3 regions of the Paenibacillus sp. E194 genome follow, and region 3 is predicted to be linked to each of the others. Evidence: riboswitches for the same ligand, from Rfam matches in the RefSeq annotation. Region 3 holds a riboswitch; each other region holds the start of a gene.
What was found. Region 3 has a riboswitch for cyclic di-AMP ahead of AZ66_RS00175 (C40 family peptidase). Riboswitches for the same ligand answer to the same signal wherever they lie in the genome.

Region 1: another riboswitch for cyclic di-AMP. It lies ahead of kdpF (K(+)-transporting ATPase subunit F); the one in region 3 lies ahead of AZ66_RS00175 (C40 family peptidase).
Region 2: another riboswitch for cyclic di-AMP. It lies ahead of AZ66_RS09720 (3D domain-containing protein); the one in region 3 lies ahead of AZ66_RS00175 (C40 family peptidase).

Annotation. Positions count from the first base shown of each region.
Region 1 is NZ_JMDX01000288.1:441-6,283, forward strand. It holds gene kdpA (potassium-transporting ATPase subunit KdpA) at 1-1,615, opposite strand, end outside; gene kdpF (K(+)-transporting ATPase subunit F) at 1,670-1,750, opposite strand; cyclic di-AMP (ydaO/yuaA leader) riboswitch at 2,051-2,228, opposite strand; gene AZ66_RS25300 (hypothetical protein) at 2,243-2,650, opposite strand; cyclic di-AMP (ydaO/yuaA leader) riboswitch at 2,721-2,911, opposite strand; gene AZ66_RS25310 (hypothetical protein) at 3,425-3,724, opposite strand; gene AZ66_RS25315 (hypothetical protein) at 3,717-4,022, opposite strand; gene AZ66_RS25320 (hypothetical protein) at 4,022-4,366, opposite strand; gene AZ66_RS25325 (hypothetical protein) at 4,390-4,677, opposite strand; partial or broken gene AZ66_RS25330 (glycosyltransferase family 2 protein) at 4,725-5,843, opposite strand, start outside.
Region 2 is NZ_JMDX01000052.1:13,480-22,516, forward strand. It holds gene ispE (4-(cytidine 5'-diphospho)-2-C-methyl-D-erythritol kinase) at 1-170, opposite strand, end outside; gene AZ66_RS09695 (small acid-soluble spore protein (alpha/beta-type sasp)) at 336-512, opposite strand; gene veg (biofilm formation stimulator Veg) at 725-1,000, opposite strand; gene yabG (sporulation peptidase YabG) at 1,159-2,064, opposite strand; gene rsmA (16S rRNA (adenine(1518)-N(6)/adenine(1519)-N(6))-dimethyltransferase RsmA) at 2,142-3,053, opposite strand; gene rnmV (ribonuclease M5) at 3,059-3,625, opposite strand; gene AZ66_RS09720 (3D domain-containing protein) at 3,792-4,919, opposite strand; cyclic di-AMP (ydaO/yuaA leader) riboswitch at 5,237-5,440, opposite strand; gene AZ66_RS09725 (TatD family hydrolase) at 5,634-6,401, opposite strand; gene AZ66_RS09730 (HD domain-containing protein) at 6,430-7,713, opposite strand; gene AZ66_RS09735 (AbrB/MazE/SpoVT family DNA-binding domain-containing protein) at 8,020-8,274, shown strand; gene rsmI (16S rRNA (cytidine(1402)-2'-O)-methyltransferase) at 8,448-9,037, opposite strand, start outside.
Region 3 is NZ_JMDX01000001.1:38,116-47,152, forward strand. It holds gene AZ66_RS00165 (M1 family metallopeptidase) at 1-1,892, shown strand, start outside; gene AZ66_RS00170 (hypothetical protein) at 1,897-2,718, shown strand; cyclic di-AMP (ydaO/yuaA leader) riboswitch at 3,014-3,155, shown strand; gene AZ66_RS00175 (C40 family peptidase) at 3,159-3,638, shown strand; gene AZ66_RS00180 (hypothetical protein) at 3,936-4,448, opposite strand; gene AZ66_RS00185 (response regulator transcription factor) at 4,633-5,238, opposite strand; gene AZ66_RS00190 (sensor histidine kinase) at 5,235-6,416, opposite strand; gene AZ66_RS00195 (ABC transporter permease) at 6,417-7,151, opposite strand; gene AZ66_RS00200 (ABC transporter ATP-binding protein) at 7,221-8,135, opposite strand; gene AZ66_RS00205 (sporulation protein) at 8,420-9,037, opposite strand, start outside.

The DNA.
Region 1 (5,843 bases), on a different contig from region 3:
CACCCACAATAAGTACTGTGCAGACAAATACGATACCGAACAGCGCCGTATTCGTCTGGAACGTACCACTTGTGTTCGGAATTGGCTGCTTCTTCGCCATCGATCCTGCTACGGCAAGGAGCGTAACGAGCGATACGTAGCGCCCCAAGAACATGACAATACCTGTGGAAATGTTCCAAAACGGCGTTGCATCTCCCAATCCTTCAAAGCCAGAACCATTGTTCGCCGCAGAAGACGTAAACTCATACAACGCTTGAGACAATCCGTGGAATCCTGGATTGGACAGGGTATCCGCTTGTGTGGCAACTGCAATCGCCGTTGGTACGAGAATCAATATGGGATGTACCAACAGGGTAACCGCAAGCAGTTTCATCTCCTTACTTTCCAGCTTGCGTCCCAAAAATTCAGGTGTCCGCCCAACCATGAGGCCTGATAAAAACACGGCAATCATGACGTACAGCAGCACGTTCATAAATCCCGCACCGACGCCGCCGAATACGGTATTCAGCATCATATTCGCCATCGGGATCAAGCCGCCAAGCGGTGTCAGCGTATCATGCATATTGTTGACACCGCCCGTCTCTGATGCAGTCGTAACGACCGAATACAGTGAGGACTGGGCAACGCCAATACGAACTTCCTTCCCTTCCATACTACCTGTTCCACTCAATCCTGCTGCGTTAAGCACAGGATTGCCCATATGTTCGGCTGTAAGAGATGATCCGAGCATAATCAGGAACAGAATCGCCATGGAGACGAACAGCACACGCCCTTCCTTCTTGTTGCCGACCATGCGGCTGTAGGTAAACGGCAACCCTGTGCAGAGCATCAGCATAAGCAGAATATGAAGTACATTCGTTGCACCATTCGGATTCTCAAATGGATGTGCTGAGTTCGCTCCATAATGGCCACCGCCGTTGTTGCCAAGCTCCTTAATCGACATCATCGAGCCTACGGGCCCAAGCGGAATATGCTGCTCTGCTCCTTCAACCGTGACTGCAGTATCCATTGGACTCAAGGATTGCGGCGTACCATTCCAGATGAACAGGATGCTGGCAACAATAGCAATTGGCATAAAGATCCGTGTAATCGAACGAACTAAGTCAGCCAGAAAGTTGCCGAGCGGCTTGCCAGTCAACCCTCGTATAATGGCCATTACTGCCGCTAGCGCAGTAGCAGGTGACGTAAACATCAAGAAAATAATGCCCGTCATTTGTGACAGCGGAGAAAGTCCACTTTCACCGCTATAGTGCTGCAAGTTCGTATTCGCCATGAAGCTGATCGCCGTATTGAATGCTACTCCCGGTTCCATGCCAGGAATGCCATTCGGATTGAGCGGCAATACCCCTTGAAGGCGGAATATTGCATATGTCACCACAATCATCAGCACGTTCGTGGCAACTGCCGTAAAGGCGTATGCCTTCCAGCTTTGCGATTGATCCTTAATGCCGAAACACTTAAACAAAAAACGATCTATCGGACCAAATACAAGATCCAGCGGTCTTGGAGCTCCGCTATTGTCAAACACCCCTGCCATATATATTCCGATCGGACGCGCTATCGCCAAGGCAAGCAATAAGGTAATTCCAATGGCGATCCATTCGATTGCACTCATTGTTCCGTTCCACCCTTCTCTAATGTACAAATATCAACAATCACTCTGCCCAAACTAAAATCGTTCCGGTTTGACTAAGGCATATAGCAAATAAATGAACAGCGCCGTAATCAAGGTGAATAACACGATCATCATGAGCGATCACCCCGTTCCTCCACTTCCGTCTTGCACCAATGGAGAATACCCAATACGCTTAGTCCAAGCAGTGCGAGAAGAATCATCATGACTGCATCAAACATAGTCCCTTCCTCCTCCTGAATAAGGTTCTCATCTCTCCAGGCAATGCTGCCGCGATCCCGCTCCTACCAAGACTTCCTGCTCAGTAGGAACGCGCAGGCAACACAAAAAGCCACACGGAAAGAGGGACCCTTTCCGTGTGGCCTATTTCGCGCATCGTCAAATAAACGTGCGCGTAATGTTCCACGACGAAATAAAGGCTGCCTCCTTGGACGCTTACGAGGTTAGCTGACGGATTCGGGCGCGAAGAGTCGCCCTACCGGCCAGGAACGGATTCCTGTGCCGGATTCACCCCTTGCGCGAACTGCAGATGTACAGCTGGCGCACTAACGTTGGTTCCCCCGTTCCCATGAATGGGATTCAGCGGTGAGCATTGCCTATATGGATAAATTAGATGATATCTGATAGTAAAAATGAAACTTGATCCGATTGCGTATAAATGACGTAATTTGCACCAAGCAATCGGTAGATCGACTGCGGATGATGACGCTTCGTCACGATTGTGATCGGATCCGTCGTCCATTGCCGGCATATTTGAAGAAGCCGGCAGGAAAGCGCAAAGCTCTGTTCAAACACATAGATTCGGCCAATCGGGACATGAGGGACGGCCCACGCCTTCGGCTCCGTCGTATTGATTCGGCATACGGAATGAACGCCAACACCTTCCAATCGCGTTGCCAATCGCCCATTATGGGCAATACCCGCAACCGAATATCCTGCTCCTTTCAACTGACGTATGAATTCAATCCCCGTCTCACAGCCTGCGAACACTGTAATGACCCGGTCCGCATCGTACATATCCAGTTCCTCCTGTTCATCTGTCCGAAGCCCTACTTGCAAGAAAGAGGTGCGTCGCCATATGATCAGGCGCGCCTCTCCCGTACGCTTACGAGGTTAGCTGACGGATTCGGGCGCGAAGAGTCGCCCTACCAGCCAGGAACAGCGATCCTGTGCCGGATTCACCCCATGCGAACGGTGGCTGCTGACTGTCCACTCAGCTCCATTCGCTTCATTGGTTCCCCCGCTTCCGCTTCCTGCGGAATTCAGCGATTGAGACGCAACGGATAACGTTGTTGTTGCTGAACTGAATCTTACGCCTTTCCCCTCCTGCTGTAAATGAAATGAAAACCATAATTTCTCCATTTCCGGGCAATTGTGATCAACTAATCCCATCTTATCTCTCATTACAGCATCATTACCTCGCAATTTCTCAACTTTGCTTATGCGGCGATGATTTCATGAGCAAAACAAAGAAATTTAAATAAATACCTGTATGTAAACGCTTTGTTTGACCATTTGTTTGGATTTCCTGGATTTGATTCTATTTACAAATGGAGCCACATTCAAGTTAGAAGCGGCGTCTCCCTTCTTGAACCCAACTTGAAGGGAAATGTAAACCAACTTCGAATTTCTGACGGTGCGCAAGCTTACAACTGCGCATCGTTCTACTCCGTTTACCGACATGTGATATTATATTTGTTTCAAGTTCCTTCTTACCCGAATCCTATCGCTCGACATCCATTAAAAAACAGCCCTCCTCTTGCCTATGCAAGTGTCAGACTGTTCACTTCGTTATGATTGATTGGCATAGGACAGTTGATGTGCATCTTCATATCCCTTCGCATACCCCACCCGATATCCATCTTGAAATGCAGGATGTTGAATGCGGTGATGAGTCGAATGTGTTGAGGCAATTTGCTTCGTTGTACGCCGACACTCGGGCTGGTTCACAACCTGAAGACGGCGTTGCAATTTCCGTTGCGGAACCTGCTTGCTCACTTTCCTTACGCTTCCCGTTGATGCAGTGCCGCTAACCAGCTTCTGCTGTCCCATTTGCCGCCGGGATCTCTGTGCTCGCTTCTGCTTATTCACTTGCAACTTCTCCCTCCTCCACTCTCATCTCCTCGAATTGACAATCCGGATGCAGCCATGGAGGCGCAGCTGTGCCTGTCTTGCGAATACGGGTCTGAAAACCTGTGACCATGCCGCATAGTGCAAGCTGATACATGGACAACAGACGAATATTGTCCTTAAGCAATTTCGTTGCAGCTTCTGAATGTGCTGTAAGGTCAGCCATTTGATTCAACATACGTGCCAATGCGGATTGGCTCTGTACAATGGCCTTGATCATTTCAATCTGCACCTGCTGCTCCTCGTGCGCTGCAGCCATTACATTTTGTCTCCTATCCCGAACTCTCCATTCAACAAGCCCCCTCCGAGGCTATCTCCGTAACCCTCGGATTCCTCCCGCCGGAGCAGTACCTTCATATTGTGGGATAGACTGACTTGCAGCTTCGTCAAACTCTCGATTACTTCAACCACTTGTGCATGCACGTCAAGAGGTTCGACAATCTGTTCCCGATGATTCGTGAACGAGTGCTCTGTCATATGATTCAACGTCCAGTTGCGCATCTTCTCGGCCTCTACCGCTTTTGCTTCTAGGATCTTCGCCACATTGCCCTGCATCTTGGCCATAGACTCCAGAATGACGTGATAGGACTGTTCTCTATTCATGCAGATCCCCCCTTGCATGCGCATTATTCCTCTGCATCATCCGAAATCTCCTTCAACACATGCTGCAGCTGTTCCGCCATCGCTTCCTCTAGCTCTGCAATTCCGTTCAGATAAGCAACGATACTTTTCGTTAATGCCTGGGAGTATTCCTTATAATCGTTCTCCCCCCCGAATTGAGGGTCAACATCCGGCAGTGCATGCACGATTTGCGCCATGCGAACCGCTACATGCCGCTCTGCGTCAAGCACGCGCGCCATATGCCGCTGCGTATATGACATTTGACCAATCATGTCCGTGATGAAATGTTGCAATATTCTCCCCTCCCAAGCACAAGGCCTAACTTCCACTCTTCAATTCCTCAAATATGATAGGAATGAATGACCGGGTGCGCCATAATTGGCAACTGTTCCGTAAGGTCGCTTCTCTCATGTTCCGTACGGATTGCTACCTTATCAGCGAATCCCCAGCGGTTCAGCGCATGATCACTAACAAGCTCTCTGCATGCTTCACCCTCACGACGATAATACTTGCCTAGTTCCGTTTTGAATACAGCACCGTCAGGAATCTTTCCCTCTGTTTCATGCTGTTTACTCCATTTCTGCGCAACCGCAGCAGCCTCAATCGGTACTCCTGTTGGCCATCCCCGCAATTCAAGCTGACTTACCCGTACAATCGGAATACGTAACTCCCCTTGAACAGGACGTTTTGCCCCATTTTCAATCCAATAATTTGCATCGTTTAGTCCAGTAACTGCCACCTGAGACGGATAAAATGCCTGACATTGCCGTCCCGCAAGCATCCCATGCTGCGTACGAATACGCTGAAGCCAATCATAAGCATTGCCCCACTTCTCTTGAAAGAAAGCCGCATGCTTATCCTGACTAGATTGGGTGTGACCGTCCTGCTCCTGCAGGCTTGCATGGAACGAGCGGTGGATAAATACGTCCCCTGATACGATAAGCTTGAGCCCTACCATCCGCATGCGCAAATGATAATCTTCATCTGCAAATCCGCTATTCTCAAATCGCTCATCAAAGTATCCATTCGCTTCAAATGTGCTGCGGCGCATAAGGCGGCACACATGGAACAAACGATCTGTGCTGTGCCACCGGCTTGCATCCGGGATATTATATTCAGCAGCAAAGTCATACATATCTTTGACATGTTCGTAAGGCACAGGTATCTGCTGTTCGCCGGCAACACGGTTCGACACTGATCCAACCATACCAAATTCTATGTTGCTGTGTAAGCAATTCAGCATACCGGACAACCAATTCGGCGTTACGAGCGTATCACTGTTCAATATGCATATCGTGCTGCCTTTGGACATCATCAATCCAGTATTAATTGCACTTGCCAGACCTCGATTGGTCTCATGGCTGTGATATCGAATCTGTCCGCTAAGCCTTTGCAGATAGGTCAGAGTATCATCGGTTGAGGCATCATCAACAACGATCACTTCGATCGGTCTGTCCGT
Region 2 (9,037 bases), on a different contig from region 3:
GCTTGGCTGGAGATGATAATCGTATCTCGAGGAAGTTCCTCCATCTCGAGACGGTCCGCTAAGTCTACCATCGTCATGACCATTTCGACGTCATGATACCCATCCTCGCGCTTACGCAGCACGTCCAATAGCAAATTTATTTTGGCAGGCGCCTTCTCGTACACTTTCACTCGCGTTCACCCTTCTTTATCCTACGGATCGCTTACGTTATTATAACAGACTCTATGGTGCAAGTCATATGTGTACGTATACAGGCAATGAACATGATTTCGTACAAAAAAAGCGAACAGAGCGGAATAGATCCGATGCTCGCTGGATAGAAGGTTCATGACTCGTTATTTTTTCGAGGCTGCCTCTTCGGCAAGTTGAATGGCCCGCTTGACCATATCGCCAGCATCCTTCGCACGGATAGCACCCCATCCGTATTTGGACACCGTATCGTAGAAGCCAAGATCTTTAGCCAATTCCACCTTCAGATCTTCAGACATGAAGCTGCGCTTTCTTCGGCTCATCACTGCACCTCCCACGCTTACCTTAAAGTTCATATCATCAGCAAGCACGACATAATCATCGGCCTACCGTTAATGTAAGTAGAAGCCGCCTCCATTATACGTACACTCCTGTTCCGATTTATGGGGGAGCATCTGGGAGAACCATGACCGTGCGTGCTCATGATATTCCTTTAAAAACAAAAGGCAGCCCTCACAGGCTGCCGTCATGTCGCTTAACCGCGAACATATTCAATCTTCAACTCGCCGTTATCGGCGCATACGGTCACTTGGACCGATTCTGTTAATATATCTGCATAGCTATAGGATACCCGCTTAAACGCGTTCTGATCCTGGTCCAACTTAACAATAAATACAGAAGGGTAGGTTTCTTCCAACACGCCCGTACGCTCAATCGTTTTCCGACGACCGCCATTGGCGCGGAGCAGAATCTTCTGACCGACATGTGCTTCAAGACAACGACGAATTTCAAACAGCGCGTTTTTCGCCATTACAGCTACCACCTCTTTCCTTGTCCATTATAACCAATTCAAGAGGTGTTGTCAAATAAACGATTAATTATAACAATAACACCGTTTTCGTGTCAATGTGTTTTTTTGCCCAAATTTATTAAATTGGTTCTTTTTTCTGCTTTTTATACATAGGCCGCTTATATTACGGTTGGCGTAACGTTCAATGTCGATAAATCCTTCAACTTCGGCATGCCCACTCGATAACTTCCCTTTGTCTCAATGCCACCCACCCCGTCAATGCCACTGACCATATGAGGCGCAATATCCCCAATCTGTACGGTATCACGAATCGAGGTATATGATGCCTTAACCGCTACGTAAGCTGGATCAAGCGCATGAATCATAATTCGGCCCGGTGAACTTGCAAAATTGGCTCCTGCTTGCAGAAGCGCCTCGAAGTGAGATTGGCATGCCCCGGCAATCACAGTCAATAAATCAAGATGCCGCTCATACTGCCTTGCCGTCTGTACCGCATTGACGAAGTTCTGGGAGTTCTTATAATTCTGCAAATTTAACAGATCACGGAACCTGCCATTCTTCAAAACACCATCATGTCCAGTAATGACGATTATATTCGGCTTCACTCGCGGCAGCAGCCGATACAACGTATCTGTCATGTTGCGTTCATTCACATAATGGCCTTCTGCCGGCACGTTGAGCTGATTATATATCGCCATGCTCTTCTGTAAATATCCGGGGTCTCCATCCAGATGGAGTACCGTTCCCGGCATATCAAAGGTTGAAATGGAATTGGGCATCTCTGCAAATGGAAGCTCCGTCCGCCTGCGCTCATGCAGCTGCCTACGCTGCTGTTCAAGCACTTCGACAGACTCCAGCATCTTGATATGAGCCTGTTCTGTGCGGCGCGCAATCGTTGCCTTTGGTACACTAACTAAATCTTCAACATGGGAATCCGCCAGTAAGCGATAATCCGTCCCCTTAATAACCGCCGTCTGTCGGAAGATCTCCTCCACACGGAATGTAATATCGCCACCGTACGACTTGCGTACGACCAAATCCCCTTGCTTCACTGGTTGGTTCATAGGATCAATCACCTCTCCGATTATCCTATGGGCAAACGCATAAATTGGTGATGCCTAAGCCTTAAAATTATGTTATGTTATTCCGCTTGATCCTCTTCTTCTGCATGTGCAATGGCTTGACCGATCGCGTCGGACAGAACAGCGAACTCCTCAATCGAGAGTGTCTCCCCTCGGCGATTCGGTTCAATTTGTGCTGAAGCGAGCGCTTCCGTCAGCCTGTCTGTCCCACACTTGCTGGCATAGCGAGCCTTCAGGTTATTCCAAATTGTCTTGCGACGCTGAGCGAACGAAGCCTGTACAACATCGAATAACAGCGACTCATCCTTCACCTGTACAGGCGGTGTCTGTCTCACACGTAGACGGATTACTGCAGATTCTACATTTGGCTGCGGGATGAACACCGTATGCGGTACGGTGCATACAAGCTCCGGCTCTGCAAAATATTGAACAGCCACACTTAAGCTGCCGTAATCCTTGCCTCCCGGCTTCGCTGCCATTCGCTCTGCAACTTCCTTCTGAATCATGACGACGATGTTCTTGAGCGGTAGACGCTCCTCCAGAAGCTTCATCATAATCGGTGTCGTCACATAATAGGGCAAGTTGGCCACAACACTTACCCGCTCGACATCCTGGAACTGTTCGCGGAACAATTCATGCAAATCCACCTTCAATACATCCCCATGTACAACATGGACATGTTCATAGGGCTCCAGCACTTCCCCTAATATCGGAAGCAAGCGCTGATCGATCTCGACTGCTGTTACACGACGAGCGCGCTTAGCGAGCTGCTCCGTAAGCGCACCAATCCCAGGCCCAATCTCCAGGGCACCTGTCACATCATCAAGCTCTGCAGCATCCACAATACGGTGCAAAATGTTCATATCAATTAGGAAGTTCTGCCCTAAGCTTTTCTTAAATGAAAACCCATGCTTGCGTATAATGTCTTTCGTGCGATTCGGTGTTGCAATATCTATTTTCGTCTGCGTCATTCTATCTATTCTCCTTCTGCACATTGTCCCTGCTCGAATTGGTTCAGCTTCCGCAAGGCGTTCTCAAATTCCTCTCGTCCGATCTGGAACACACCGCAGCGCTTAAGCATCTGCTTCGCGTTGCAGTATCCAATGCCCAATATTTCACCTAACTGCCGTCTGCGTTCCGCAGAGCCTGCATGCGTCGTCAATCCCGCTTCCACGAGATCCGTCCACGTCAACTCTGACGTCATGCTTGGCATCTCGGAGCGAACCTGCTCTAAGGCACGGCGAATCGCTTCTGGCTTTGCATTCTCCACACCAAGATCCCCTTTAGCTATCGCCTCATGTCTAGGCAGGAAAGCGTGCTTGCACCCAGGTACACGTTCGGCTATCGTCTTCCGAATTTTCTCCCCTGCATGATCTGGATCCGTAAAAATAATAACGCCTCGGCGCTCTTGGGCCAATGCGATGCGTTTTATCGTTGTATCATTAATCGCCGATCCACCCGTCTCAATCGTATCCGCTTCAACGGCACGGTGAATGGCAACGGTATCATCTTTGCCTTCTACAACTATTACTTCGCGTATCAATATGCTTGCTCCTCTCACCACAAGGCTGCTTCCTAATTCCGCATCCTTCCCTTACTTTCCATTCATAAATAAACAACAAAAGAAGAGGGTGTCCCCTCTTCTTAGCATGACATAAATCATTATTCATTACTATATCCTAATTACACACGGCTGCATACCTTGTGCATTAGTTCGATTCCGGCTTGACTGGGCCAACCACGTATACGGTGTACCCCTTCTTGCGTCCGAACTTGCTGACCGCCTTCTTGCTGTCGAAGTATACATCGATAATTTTCCCCTTGACCGCGCCACCTGTATCTTCAGCACGTCTGAATCCAATCCCTTCGATATATACCCACCAGCCGAGCGGAATGACCTTCGGATCAACCGCGATAGTACGACCTTCTGATACCATCGCGCCAGATGCTGTCTTCGCACCAGCCGATCCCTCAGATTCCGTATACGCCGTCAGTTGAACGTTCTTCAGCACTTTTTTATAGTTAAAATCTTTGTCGCCACTGGAAACATTGTCAGAATCGTCTTCCTGCGCGTTCATTGACAGAACAGCAACTTCCGGTTCCTTCTTCGTTCCGTAGGCTATCACTTGATTCACTTGTTTTGTATGAACGGATTTGTCGACCATCTGCGAATATACGAGCTTACCATCCTCGTACGTTTTCTGTACTTTCTGGACAACCAAGCCTTCTTTTCCATCTTGAACCGTCTTGGTCTTCCCCTTAAGGAGAGTAGCATCTGCCTGCTTCACCACTTGATAAGGAACCTTCACTTTACGCTCTTCCATCTTCTTGCTGACACGAACAATGCGAATGTCCATGTCCTTCGAAATAGAGGCACGCTTAGAAGGGAATACCTTATCTTCAGGATTCACCTGGATTTGCAGCGAAGTTAGTGCATCATGCACCGACTTCTTCGTCGTAAATTGTGTTTCTTTCTTCCCATCCGCTGTAATTTGGATAGGCAAAGCGCGTTCAATAATAACTCGATCTCCATCAGCAATTTCTGCATCAAGCGGCTTCGATACTACATCGTATGCCCCAAGCGCTATCGCATGCTCATCCAAAACATTGCGAAGCGTATCTAGGCGAGTTTCGACTGAACGCTCTTGTCCATCAACGAGCACAGCCACTGTCTTCTTCGTTACATTATACCAAGTCAAGACTGCTATTAATGTGATCACGATTGCTACAGCTGCAATAACGGTGATAACACGTACATTTTCATGCTTCCATCGCAATGCGAGTGACATGCTGGATGATCGGGGTTCATGGGTTTCGTTGTTCACGATCTGTCCCATTTCTCGGTCCTCCTTACATAGTCCCGCCGTCGAGTGCTCTGCATGATTCCATCTGACGCGACTATTTCAAGAATGTTTACGAGAGACTTCACTTGCCATAAACGAGCATGTAATCGTTCAAGACAATGCCGAAATCTCCGTACCAACGTTTCAGTATTGGCTGCTCCCACCTCCTATTTCTTACACCCTATGACGTCTTTATTCTCATTATTCAAAAAAAGAATGTTTGAGAGTAAACAAAAGAAGCCCTTCGTAAGAGGAGACTCTTTCGCGGCTTCCGTAATAGAAACCCAAACGTCAACAGTGTAGGACGCGAGGAACCCTCTCTCGGTACGCTGACGAGGTTAGCTGTCGGGTTCGGGCTTGAGAGTCGCCCTATCGGAACCAACCGGCTCATGGCTCGGTCGTCCCTAATTCACCCCAAGGAATTAATCCGTGTGAATGAACATGTACTCATGTCATGTCGTTCACACTCTGGTTCCCCCGCTCTCCACTTCATGGAGATTAAGCGATACTGAATTAGTTGGAACAATATTGAATTGTGTAATAACATCTGTGAGAAATCATATCGTGTTTGCAATCTTCTTGTAAAGACAGTAGCAATTCCGTTTTTCGCGAAAAATGGTTAAAAAAATGTAACTTAATCCGTTTTTCATAATGAAATCCACTTATTTTATGGCCGATGTCTTTTTTTCACTTGTTTTTGGCCCGTTTTCACGTGATGTCAAAACATGTCATAGCATTTTGAGTCGTCATTCTGCAAAATTCTTCAAATTCCATACCCTTCAGCTCTGCTGCAACCTCTGCAACAAGACGCACATATGCGGACTCATTACGCTTGCCTCGGAACGGATGGGGAGTCAAATAGGGGGAATCTGTCTCCACAAGCAATCGGTCATTCGGAACCTTAACAAGTACTTCTTTCGGCTGTTTTGCATTTTTAAACGTAACGGGTCCTCCAAATGAAAGGTAGAAGCCCATATCCAGACACATCTTCGCTGTTTCCCAGCTACCTGAGAAGGAGTGCATGATGCCCCCTACTTCGTGAGCCTTCTCCTCGCGCAAGATGCGGATTACATCTTCGTGCGCCTCACGATTATGAATAATGATCGGCATCTTCAATTCTCGCGCCAACCCAATTTGCTCGCGGAATACACGGTGCTGAACATCCTTCGGAGAAGTATCCCAGTGATAGTCCAGTCCGATCTCGCCAATCGCCACAACCTTCTCATGTTCCGTTAGCTTGGCGATCCAGTCTATATCCTCCGGCTTCATCGTTATCGCATCTACCGGATGCCAGCCCACAGCTGCATAGATGAACTCATATTTCTCCGCCAACGCCATCGTCGTCGGGATCGTCTCTCGATTGAACCCGATGTTAACCATACGGGTCACCCCTTGTTCAACGGCCCGTGTGATAACCTGATCGCGATCCTCGTCAAAATTGCTGCTGTCTAAATGCGTATGCGTATCAAATAACACGTTTATGCGCTCCTTCTTGTAAATCGATCTAATGGTTGCGGCGTATAAACATACGCCTTGTATCTTCCGTAAGGTGATTCGAGACTTCTAGAAGCTTGTCCATTGGGAAATAGATATAGTGTTTTCCACGGCGAATGCCGCTAATGGAACGTACAATATCCGATTTCTTGGACAGCTCTACAATTTGCTGATCCCGTCCCCATAGCATAATATGTTGCTGTGAACGGGCATCTCCCTTTCGATATACATCATAGGGCTTGTCGAAGGGGGAATCGAACATAAGTTCATAGTTTGGATCAAGCCCAATTTGCGACCACTCTGCCCGCAATTGTTCCTGTAAATCGTCATCCATCTGTTCGATTTCAATATATTTATATAGTTTACGCTCCATGAATCGCTGGCACAAGTCAACGAGACGTTCATCCTTCTCCCTTGTCCACTGCATGAATGCGGTCTGCACAAATGCCTCATCCATTTGGACATATTGTTCCGTCGTAATCGTTCCTTCAAATAAAGAATCTAGTGGAGAGAGGAAATATTGAAAAGTGTATCCACCCAAATACAATTCTTTGGCTCGTTTGAAAATCAGGCGCAGTAACATCTCCGAGCTTCGGGTTACCGGATGGAAGTAGACTTGCCAGTACATCTCATATCGAGCTAGCAAGTAATGCTCTACTGCGTGCATGCCGCTCTCTTTGACTACAATCCGATCCTTAAGCGGTCGCAGCACCCTTAGAATACGATCGATATCGAATGTACCGTAATTAACACCGGTAAAGTATGCATCCCGCAGCAAATAGTCCATACGATCCGCATCAAGGGAGCCGGATACCAAATTCACGACAATCGGCCGCTCATATGTCTTACGAATCACTGATGCCACCTTGGTTGGGAGCTGTGGATCTACTTGTCTCAGCACGCGGTTGATATCGGTATCTTCTATTATAATGCGGTATGTCCAATCTTCATGAAACATATCGAAGGCCTCTTCAATGGAATGAGAGAATGGTCCATGGCCCACATCATGAAGCAATGCAGCACATAAGGCAACCAGCCTCTCTTCCTGCGGCCAGTCCTCATATTGGTTTCGTTCAAATTGAGAAATAATCCGCCGAGTAATCTCGTATACGCCCAGAGAATGAGAAAAGCGGCTATGCTCTGCTCCGTGGAATGTTAAATAGGAAGTTCCTAATTGGCGAATGCGGCGGAGCCGCTGGAATTCCCTCGTGTTAATCAAATCCCAAATTGTTCGATCTTGAACATGCACATAATTGTGAACCGGATCCTTGAACACTTTTTCCTCTAATAACATTGAAAATCACTCCTTTCGATTCGAACCTTTTCGACATAGTCTGCCTTATTGTCGAAAAGATTTGGTTTATTCTTGTTTCTGTTTATTTTTGCATAAAAAATACCATACGAGTGTAAAAGTGTACGCTACGTCGTTAAAAACAGCTTAATATAAGCTAAAAAAACCTAAAATCCATAAATTAGCACGCCAAGTATACATTTTTTAGGTTGACTAATTTGGGAATGGTTGGTACGATAAGAATCAGCCAAAAAGAATTTTGTCGAAATATGACATTTCATGCTAAAGCAAAGAGGAGAGCGTTGAACTATGATGAAGTCCACTGGTATCGTCCGTAAAGTAGATGAACTAGGTCGTGTCGTCATTCCGATCGAGCTTCGCCGCACCCTTGGTATCGGTGAAAAGGATGCGCTAGAAATTTACGTTGACGGAGAGCGCATCATGCTTAAGAAATATGAGCCAGCATGCATCTTCTGCGGCAATGCAGAGAACGTTACATACTTTAAAGGAAAAATTGTTTGTCACGAATGTATATCAGAAATACCACAACCTGTGACAAAATAAAAAAATAGGTTATAATAGCTCTAATCACATATGTTAATTCTAACCTTTTTATATCTTCCTTGATGCCTCCATGGTTTTGAACCCACCATGGAGGTCTTTTTTTGTTTTACAGCAACGGTTTCCCCTCTATTGTCTGCATATTTCACATATGATCCATTGTATCCATTCTTGTTCTATAACAAAGCCTGATAGATATCTCGTTTGGATACACCGCGATCCTTGGCTGCCAGTTTCATTGCATCCTTGCGTGATACTCCCTGTTCACGTTCATAATGCGCAACATGCTCTTCTTCCGTCAATTCGTGCCACCATGCTTGTCCCGCATCTTGAGAAGCTCCATTCTCATCAGCGCCCTCGACGACGATACAACATTCTCCTAATGGAGGATGCTCGCTTACAAAGGCAATGCATTCGCCGACCGTACCGCGGATGAAGTGTTCGAAACGCTTCGTCAGCTCACGGGCAATCGTAATCCGGCGGCTGTCTCCGTATGCGGAAGCTAGCCGATCGAGCGTCTTCGCAATACGGTGCGGTGACTCATAGAATAACAGCGTTCCCGCTTCCATTCGGAGTGAGGTAAGCACTGTATCTGCATGCTTCTTCTCCCGCGGAAGGAAACCCACGAATGTGAAACGATTCGTGGGTAGCCCAGACGCAATTAAGGCAGATAAGGCCGCATTCGGGCCAGGAATCGGAATAACAGGAATACCCACTTCTACAGCTAGTTGAACAAGATCTGCACCCGGATCTGATATCGCGGGTA
Region 3 (9,037 bases):
CATCTGGATCCGTTCCGTCCCTTGGACCCGAGGTGAACAAGCAGGCGGTTCAAGAACCCATTACGCAGCAAGCCGTGGAGACTCCCAATGCGGAGGTACTAAGTGAGCGTATTGCCGAATACCATATTGAAGTTAAACTGGATGAGTCTACACATACCCTTATCGGCAAGCAAACCGTAACTTGGACCAATCCCGGGAGATCGACTGTCAATGAACTGTTCTTCCACATGTATCCGAACGCTTTCCGTTCGCCCGACACCACCTTCATGAAGGAGTCTGGCGGAAAATTGCGGGAAGACAAGTTCCCTGCGGATGGATATGGCAGCATGACGCTAAAATCATTATCCACGGTTGACGGTATGTCCCTGATGAACCGGGTGCAGTACATTCAGCCAGATGACGGAAACGCGAAGGATGAGACGCTTCTGAAGCTCCGTCTTACCAAGCCAGTACGAAGTCAGGAGAAAGTTACACTTCGCATGGATTTTGAAGTAAAACTGCCGAAAATATTCGCACGTATGGGATACGCCGATAATTTTGTGATGGCTGGCCAATGGTTCCCTAAGATTGCTGCCTATGAAAAGGCAGGGGTACGCGGCCGGGCATCAGAAGGCTGGGATTTGCACCAATATCACGGTAATTCCGAATTTTACTCCAATTACGGCATTTACAGTGTACGCATTCAAGTACCCGACAATTATATCGTAGGCGCTACAGGCTTTCCAACGAAAACCCCTACGATAGCAAACGGAAAGAAATTCTATCAATTCTATGCGGATGATGTTCATGATTTCGCGTGGGCCGCATCTCCAAACTTTGTCTATTTTGAAGAGCCGTTCTCTTCTAGCCAAGTACCAGGGGTTCGTATCAAGCTATATTTAGACCCGAAGCATAAAGATTTGAAGGAACGTTATTTCTACGCTGCGAAGACGGCGCTGTCCAAGTTCAGCGAATGGTACGGCAAATACCCGTACTCTACTTTGTCCATTATCGTGCCTCCTAAATTAGGCAACGGAGCTGGAGGAATGGAATACCCGACCTTGATTACAGCATTCGGTGCAGAAGATGAGAGTCCGGGTTACGACCTGGAACGTACCGTCGTTCATGAGATTGGACATCAATACTTTTATGGACTTCTCGCCTCAAACGAATTCGAGGAAGCATGGCTCGATGAAGGGTTCACTTCCTATGCAGAAGACAAGCTGATGGAGCAAGAATTCGGAGTACTTCCAAATAACGCAATACAAGCCAGCTACGTCACAGATCCGGCTCCACTGAAGCTGAATGCATGGCGCTACAAAAATCAAAATCATTACGCAGAAAATGTGTACATGCGTGCCAAGCTGGTGCTGCTTGCAATCGAGAAGCAGGTCGGGGAGAAAATGATGAGCCGCATTATGAGAACTTATACGCAGAAGTACCGTTTCAAGTACCCAACTACATCAGACTTTCAGCGAGTTGTTGAGCAGGTAACTAACCGCAAGTGGAATGATTTCTTCCAACAATATGTGTACAACGGCATGATGGCAGACTTCGCCGTGGAGAACATTGATTCACGTACGATTGAATCGAATGGGTCTACCCAATATGAAGCGACTGTCCATATCCGCAAGCTCGGTGCCAATTATCCATCCATTCCGATCGTATTCGGATTCTCGGATGGCACGACGACTCGCAAGGGATGGAATGGAGAGGGAGACCGCATCCAATATACCGTCACCCATAAAGCGCCGCTCAGTTGGGTCATGGTTGATCCTCTATATTCGATTGTCGTTGAGAACAAGCACATCAATAATTATATGCGTGCTCATGTCGACGAACCTGTCCGTACACGAGTTAACTTATCCGTCATCAAGGTAATCGAAGCTGTTACGAACATTTTGGGGTGGTGATAGTGTGAAGGCTTATGTGCGTTCAGGCTGGAATTGGTGCAAAGAGCACATCTATATATGGGTCATTCTATTCTTGTACCAACTGTTATGGGGGTTCTTCCTCTATCGCTTCGTCGATGGAGTGGTAACACCTATCCTGCGCCGTTACCCAGATCCAGCACCTACCGAGATGAGCAGGCAGCTCTTTCTGACCGAAAGCCAGTTCTATCTAATGAAGACGAATGACTATTTTCCTTACTTATGGGCTATCCTCGGATTCGTTGCCGTCCATATGCTGCTTACCCCCTTCATTCACGCGGGTGTATTCCATGCTATGTCACGGCCCAAGCAGCAGGGGCTTGCCTTCTTCCAAGGGATCAAGCTCGCTTGGAAGCCAATGCTTGTCCTCTATCTGCTCGAGACACTGCTCATTATCGCACCAGCTATATGGTTCGTTCCTTATGCGGCCCATGCCTTGTCAACATCGGCTTCTCTGTCTTCCTTACTCGTGGCAGTGGCACCGTTTGTAATCGCTTGGTTCATTGGCGGCTGGCTTGTTCATCAACTATTCTTATTCCTTAACTTCGGCGCTGCCTCAGAAACACCGTTAATTCGATCCGTGACAGCCGGAACTCGTCGCCTGCTTCCCATTCTAGGATTGTCACTTCTCTTTATTGGGATCACCATTGGTGTAGGCATATTGTCCACAACGGCGGCAGCCGTGTTCACCGGGATTACCGCACTCATTATTCAACAGGCACTGCCTGCCATAATGACAATACTTAAAATGTGGGGATTGTCTGCCCGCCACGCTGTCTGGCAGGAAGCAGAGCAACAGATGAAATAATGGGGGTTCTGATTGAGCGCAATTCAGTTACAAAGTTACAAAGTTACAAAGTTACAAAGTTACAAAGGGTTACGATGATATTGAAGCAGCGTAACCTAACAAAATAAATTAAAAAACTTGTCTACCAGCGAAAAAAATGCTGATCTGACAAGTTTTTTTCGTGTCAAGGACAAAAAATATTTGTCAAAGGAATTTCCGTCTGTTACAATAAATCTAGATTTATTACAACTTTGTCATGAAAGCGGCACTAACTCTTGCAAAATTGTTACTATCGCACGCAGCAATACATAATCCAAAAACCAGAATGCCGAGTTTCCGGGCGGACCGGAAAGCGGGGGAACCAGTTTTTACGGGTGAATTGATCTTGTAACACAGGGATCATAGGGGTCCTTCAACCGAACCCTCCAGCTAACCTCGCAGGCACGGAAGGAGCTTTCCCTTTGAAGAAGAAGCTAGTTACAGCGGTGCTCGGACTGAGCGTTCTGTTTACTTCGTTCAGTGCAGGCAGCACATTCGCAGCATCCAAAATGGACAACACGATTGACGGTTTGCTTGGCATTTCGTACAAGTATGGTGGTACAACAACGAAAGGCTTTGACTGCTCCGGATTTACGAAGTACGTGTTCGACAAGTTCGAAATTGATCTTCCTCGCACATCTTCGTCGCAATTTGACGCTGGTGAGAAAGTTAGCAAAGACGAGCTTCGTCCAGGCGACCTGGTCTTCTTTGACACAAGCGGCGGCAACGGTGTATCGCATGTCGGCATTTACGTAGGCGACAACAAATTCGCACACGCTTCGACAAGCAAAGGTACACGCATCGACAGCCTTAGCATGGACTACTACGAGAAGCGCTATGTAGGTGCTCGTCGTGTAATGAACGAGAATGATTTTTCTTCTATCGCTACAGACAATCAATAGTTTGGAAGTTTCCAGCACTCTTATAATGATATGAACGACTACATAACCCGATGAGAAGCGCTCCGCGCCTTTTCGTCGGGTTGTTTCATGTTATCCCATTATCCCCGCGCAACTTCAGCTTCTTTATCCTATGCATATCTGCATGTCAACGATTCGTGCTTTTATCTATCTTTACGAAATATTTCTTTTTCGGTTTCAACCATTCTCATCGCCATTAACGACACAAGGACATGCGCTTGTGCGCATGTCCCGATATCTTGTCTGGAAATTCCCTATTTTCGCATAGACGCTTCTGATTTACTTAACTGACCCATTCAATTCTTGGAATTTCGCCTTAATCTCTTCTGGTGTGAGCCCATCTGCCTCTGCTCGATGCTTTTCTTCCTCGTGCTGAAGCTGAGTCTGACGATCCTCGACATGCTTCCCATTAATGTGATGTTTCTCGTGGAACAGTCGTCCTTTTATGCCTAATTTCTCGTGTAATTCCTGGTGAATTTGCTTGTTGCTTTTGCCTTCTGTCGAAATTCCGTGTTTCTTAGCGAGCAATTGAAGCTTCTTCTCGCGCAGCTGCTTCATTTCTGCACGAAGCTCCTTCATTTGTGCCTGTACTTGTTCTAATTGTTTATCCGTCTCCGTGCTCTGCTGATTCGGCTGTGCAGCCTGAGATGAAGTGACCACTCGTACAGCAGCTTGCTCTTTGCTCTTATCTGCCGTAGCATCTAGCGCAGTTCTGCTTTGCGCTGCCGCAGGTGAAGCCATCAAGAGAAGCATTAGGCACGTCCACGCTGCTACGGTTGAATTGCGTTTCATAGGTTCCACCTCCTTATGTAAGGGATGGCTATAGTATGTTCGTATTTCCTGAAATGAAACTGAAAATAAGCTAAATATTCACTTAGAGAGTATGGAGCACTTACAATTTATATTCTGGATGCTAATTGATCCGACAATTCTTTTCTTCATCAAGTTTCTTCTGCATATATTCCAGCAGCAGTTCTTAATCCAACCAGCCCTTCTCACGAGCAGTTCGAATCGCCTCAATGCGCGTACCCGCTCCTACTTTGCTAATCGCATCCGACATATAGTTGCGTACCGTTCCATAGGATAAGAACAATTTGGCGCTAATATCCTGCATGGACAGTCCGTTCTCAGCAAGCAACAGCACTTCTTTCTCCCTCGGGGACAACGGACAAGGGTCTTCCCATGCAGCCAGCGTCAATTCGGGACTCATCACCCGCTTACCTGCATATACCTGGCGAATGGCGTCTGACAACTCGTCGCTTGGGCTGTCCTTGAGCAAATAACCGCCTACACTCGATGCCATTGCACGCTGGAGATAGCCTGAACGGGCAAAGGTCGTCAGCATAATAATCCGACAGTCCAACCCCTTCTTCTTGATCGCATCCGCAACATCCAGCCCCGTCATAAGCGGCATCTCGATATCCAGTACCGCGATATCCGGCTGAAGTTCCTCGATAAGCGACAGCGCTACGCTGCCATTCTCGGCCTGACCAATCACTTCGATATCATCCTCAAGAGACAACAAGGTGGCGAGTGCACTTCGCAGCATCTGTTGGTCCTCTCCTAATATCACTCGAATCATGATGTACCTTTCCCCTTCCTATCGCGGATTACACGCGGAATGACTAACGATAATGCCGTTCCCTTATGGGCACCAGACTCTATAGCAAGCGTCCCGTCCACAAGCTGAAGCCGCTGTTTCAGTCCGGCCATGCCCGTCCCACTTGATTGCTTAAGCTGGTGCTCATCAATTCCGATGCCATCATCTGCAATCTCCAAACGAACCATTGCCTCTTCCACCTCAACCCGAACCGAACAATGCTTCGCCCGGCTGTGCCTAACGACATTCGTTAAGGTCTCCCGGAAGCACATGGCGAGAATCGTCTCTTGCAATGCTGATAATGGCAATCGGTTCACGATGCTTGGAGCTGTTGATGAAGGGCTAATTCCCTCGCTGCGTTCCTGAAATTCCAGCTCAATTCCCGCAGCGGCGCATAGCTGTCTTCCATGTTCATATTCCTCTGCAAGCTTGACGATCTTCATTTCAGTTACGAGTTGACGCATTTGCTTCAACGCAGCACGCGAGGTTTCCTGAATTTCCCTTGCTTCAGCAATAGCCCGTTCCGGATTCCGTGTAATCAGCTTTTCTGTCACTTCACTCTTAAGCGTGATCAAAGACAACGTATGTCCAAGCGTATCATGTAATTCACGTGCAATGCGCTGGCGCTCTTCCTGCTGAGCCATCCGCTCAAGCTGTGAGGTCGCTGCCTGCAATCGTTCCGCCATCTGCTTGTACTGCCCAGCAGCACGCATGATGAATGGCATGACGAGCACACCGAATAATGGAGGAAGCAGCAGCGTATGCAGGGATGACCATACGGTTACTGTATCCAAGCGCTGAGACAATCCGATTACGATACCTACCGCCATGACGGCAGCTGCTCCTAAAATAATGGAGGTCTTCTGCCTGCTTATCATCTGCGCGATCATGAACACCATATAAGCATACATAGGGTGATAGAAAAGGATGAATGCGAGAATAATTACAGCCTGAACAGCCAACCACGTCAATGCCTGCTTCTCGTGCCGATACTGCAGCCAAAATGCGATCACTAGAAACAGAAGCAGCGTGAACCCCACCAATAGCTTGGTCGGAGTCTCACGCAGCAGGAAAAAGATAGGCACGCATAAGTTGACGAGGGAGATGTAAGGCTCCGCTCCCTCTTTTTCGGGAAATAACCTCTTCTTGACTACGTTCACTTACATCGCTTCCCGTCTGTTAAAGATATAACTCGATATTACCATGAAGATCATGCCACAGCCCAGAAGAATTACCCAATCTAGCAGGGCAGGGCTTCCGCCAGCAAGCATACTCCACGCACCATGTGCATAGCGGTAGGATGGCAGCCATTCTCCAATGACTTGCATCCAACTTGGCAATGTCTTTAGCGGCATCCACAAGCCCCCCATAATAGCAAAACCCATGAGCAAAATGTTTGCGACCGCAATGGAGGCATCCGCGCTCTTCATGGTTCCTAAAATAGAGCCGATCGCCAGGAATGGAATGCTTCCAAGCCACAGCCACAAGCCACATGTCACCCATTGTACAGCAGTTAACTCAATATGATAGGCAAAGTAGGCAGCAGGGAAAATGATTAGAATGACAAGCAAATGAACCAACATATGTGAAACGATCTTAGCGCCAATCCATACCGACGGAGATAGTGGTGTCAGGCGAAGCAGACGTGTCCATCCATCACGACGCTCGTAGGCAAGGCGAATACCGAATTGGCTCATTGCCGTGCCAATTAAGCTGAATGCTGTCATCGACATAAGTGAGAAGGCTCCATAGGTCGTAGATTCAATAGACTTCGATGCGCCATTTAAACTAGCGAATAAGAAATAGAAAGCGATTGGCATGACGAGTGAGAATAACAAGAAGAATGGACTACGCATAATTCGTAAACTTTCTGCTTTGATTTGTGCTTGTAACATCGATCAGTTCCCCCTAATATGTGATGATTAAGGCACCCTCTGCCTCTATCGTTTATTTTCAGGCATCAACTATACGCTTGCTTGAGTACGTGCAGCCTCATGAGATTTTGTTATTGATCGGAAAGCATCCTCTAGCTTAGCGGATTGGATATCAATATCGCTGACCCCCCATCCAGATTGCAGGAGCACGGATAACACTTCGTCTGTATTGCGGACGTGAAGACGAACCCGACCAGAAGCACGTTCGACCTTCACAATTCCCGGAAGCTGCATCAGCGCTTCGTCCTGCTGTTCGACTTGAAGACGGAAGGACACTGTCCGTAGTGCCGTCTGTGCCTTGAGCTCCTGTGAGGTTCCACTGGCCGCTACCGTACCTGCCGCAATGATCGCGATATGATCCGCCACTGTATCTGCTTCCTCCAAGTCATGTGTCGTAAGCACAACCGTCCGTCCATCGTTCGACAAAGCGCGAACCGTATCCCAGAAGCGACCACGCGCTTCCACATCCATGCCGACCGTCGGCTCATCGAGCAGGACAAGCTCTGGATTGCCAGCTAAGCTCTGCGCGAAGGCCAATCTCCGACGCTGCCCACCGGATAACGATGTTGCGCGCCGCTTCGCTTCTCCGTGCAAACCTGATAAGTCAAGCAGTCTGGACAGTGGAAGTGGGTTGCGATAGTAGCTGCGGAACAGATTCAATACCTCCGCAACATTCAAGCCATCAGGAGCTTTCACATCCTGCATGAGCGCCCCTACTCTGTGGCGAAGCTCCCGTGTACCTGCGGGCTGGCCAAGCACCTTAATCTCTCCTGATGTCGGATTTTGCAACCCGAGGATCATGGAAATCGTCGTTGTCTTACCCGCACCGTTCGGGCCGAGCAGCGCGCTAATCTGTCCACGCTCGAAGCGAAGATCGATATGGTTCACGGCGTGGAAACTGCCGAATTGCTTTACAAGGTCGGTACATTCAATTGCGTATGTCATCTATAATCATCCTTTGTCATGAAATTAGGAATTGTATCGCTTATGTTTGTATTGTACGGCAGGCACGCTTGAGCCAGTTAGTGTACGATGTCACCAACTGCATATGACAAATGTCAGAAATCGTATTGCTTCATTTAGAGGTGTGTATATCGCCTCAAATCACAAAAAAATAGCAGCCTGAATCGGCGCACCGATAACAGACTGCTATCTGACTTCTATATTGAGGTGAAATACGCTATCTTCTGTTCCAATGAACATAAATGCAATGTAATACTCTATAAAGTCTAGCAATAACGCGAGATCACCTCTTGCAAATGTTCAGCAACGGCATGTGCCCCTTCATCAAGCTCTTCTCTCGACAATGTCATGTTGACGTAGGTCTCATCGAGATCCAATCCATCAGCAAACCAGCCCTTCAATCCTCTCGTTTTACGATCGACTTGCAGCACAAGTTCCAGATCATCTCCTCTTGGGATAAATGCGACCTCTATTTCATCCAACCGGCTGCGGTAGTTGGACGTAGGCACAAATTCGAACGTCTGGATAAATGGAAGTGGATCTCCAAGCGCGGGCGCATATTCATTCTCCACTTGGCGAAGGCGGAATCCGAGTAGCTTGAGCGCCTCCAGAACAACATCCATCTCCCATGATGTAACTACCTTTAAGTAATCTTCGTCCTTCGGATCAATGGCATTGTCAATGTCCAAGCCAGTCTCCATCCATACTGGTGACTTGCATCGTGAAATCGGAGTTCTCTCCGGCAAGATGAACTGAAAAGGAATTACTTTACGTTCACCAGGACTGAGCACGAATTCATCTGTAAGCAACAACTTATCGATTACTGCATGGTGTGTCGTTGAGGAGTCGCCTGAATCTTTAACATACTGAGCTTTGATAAAAAA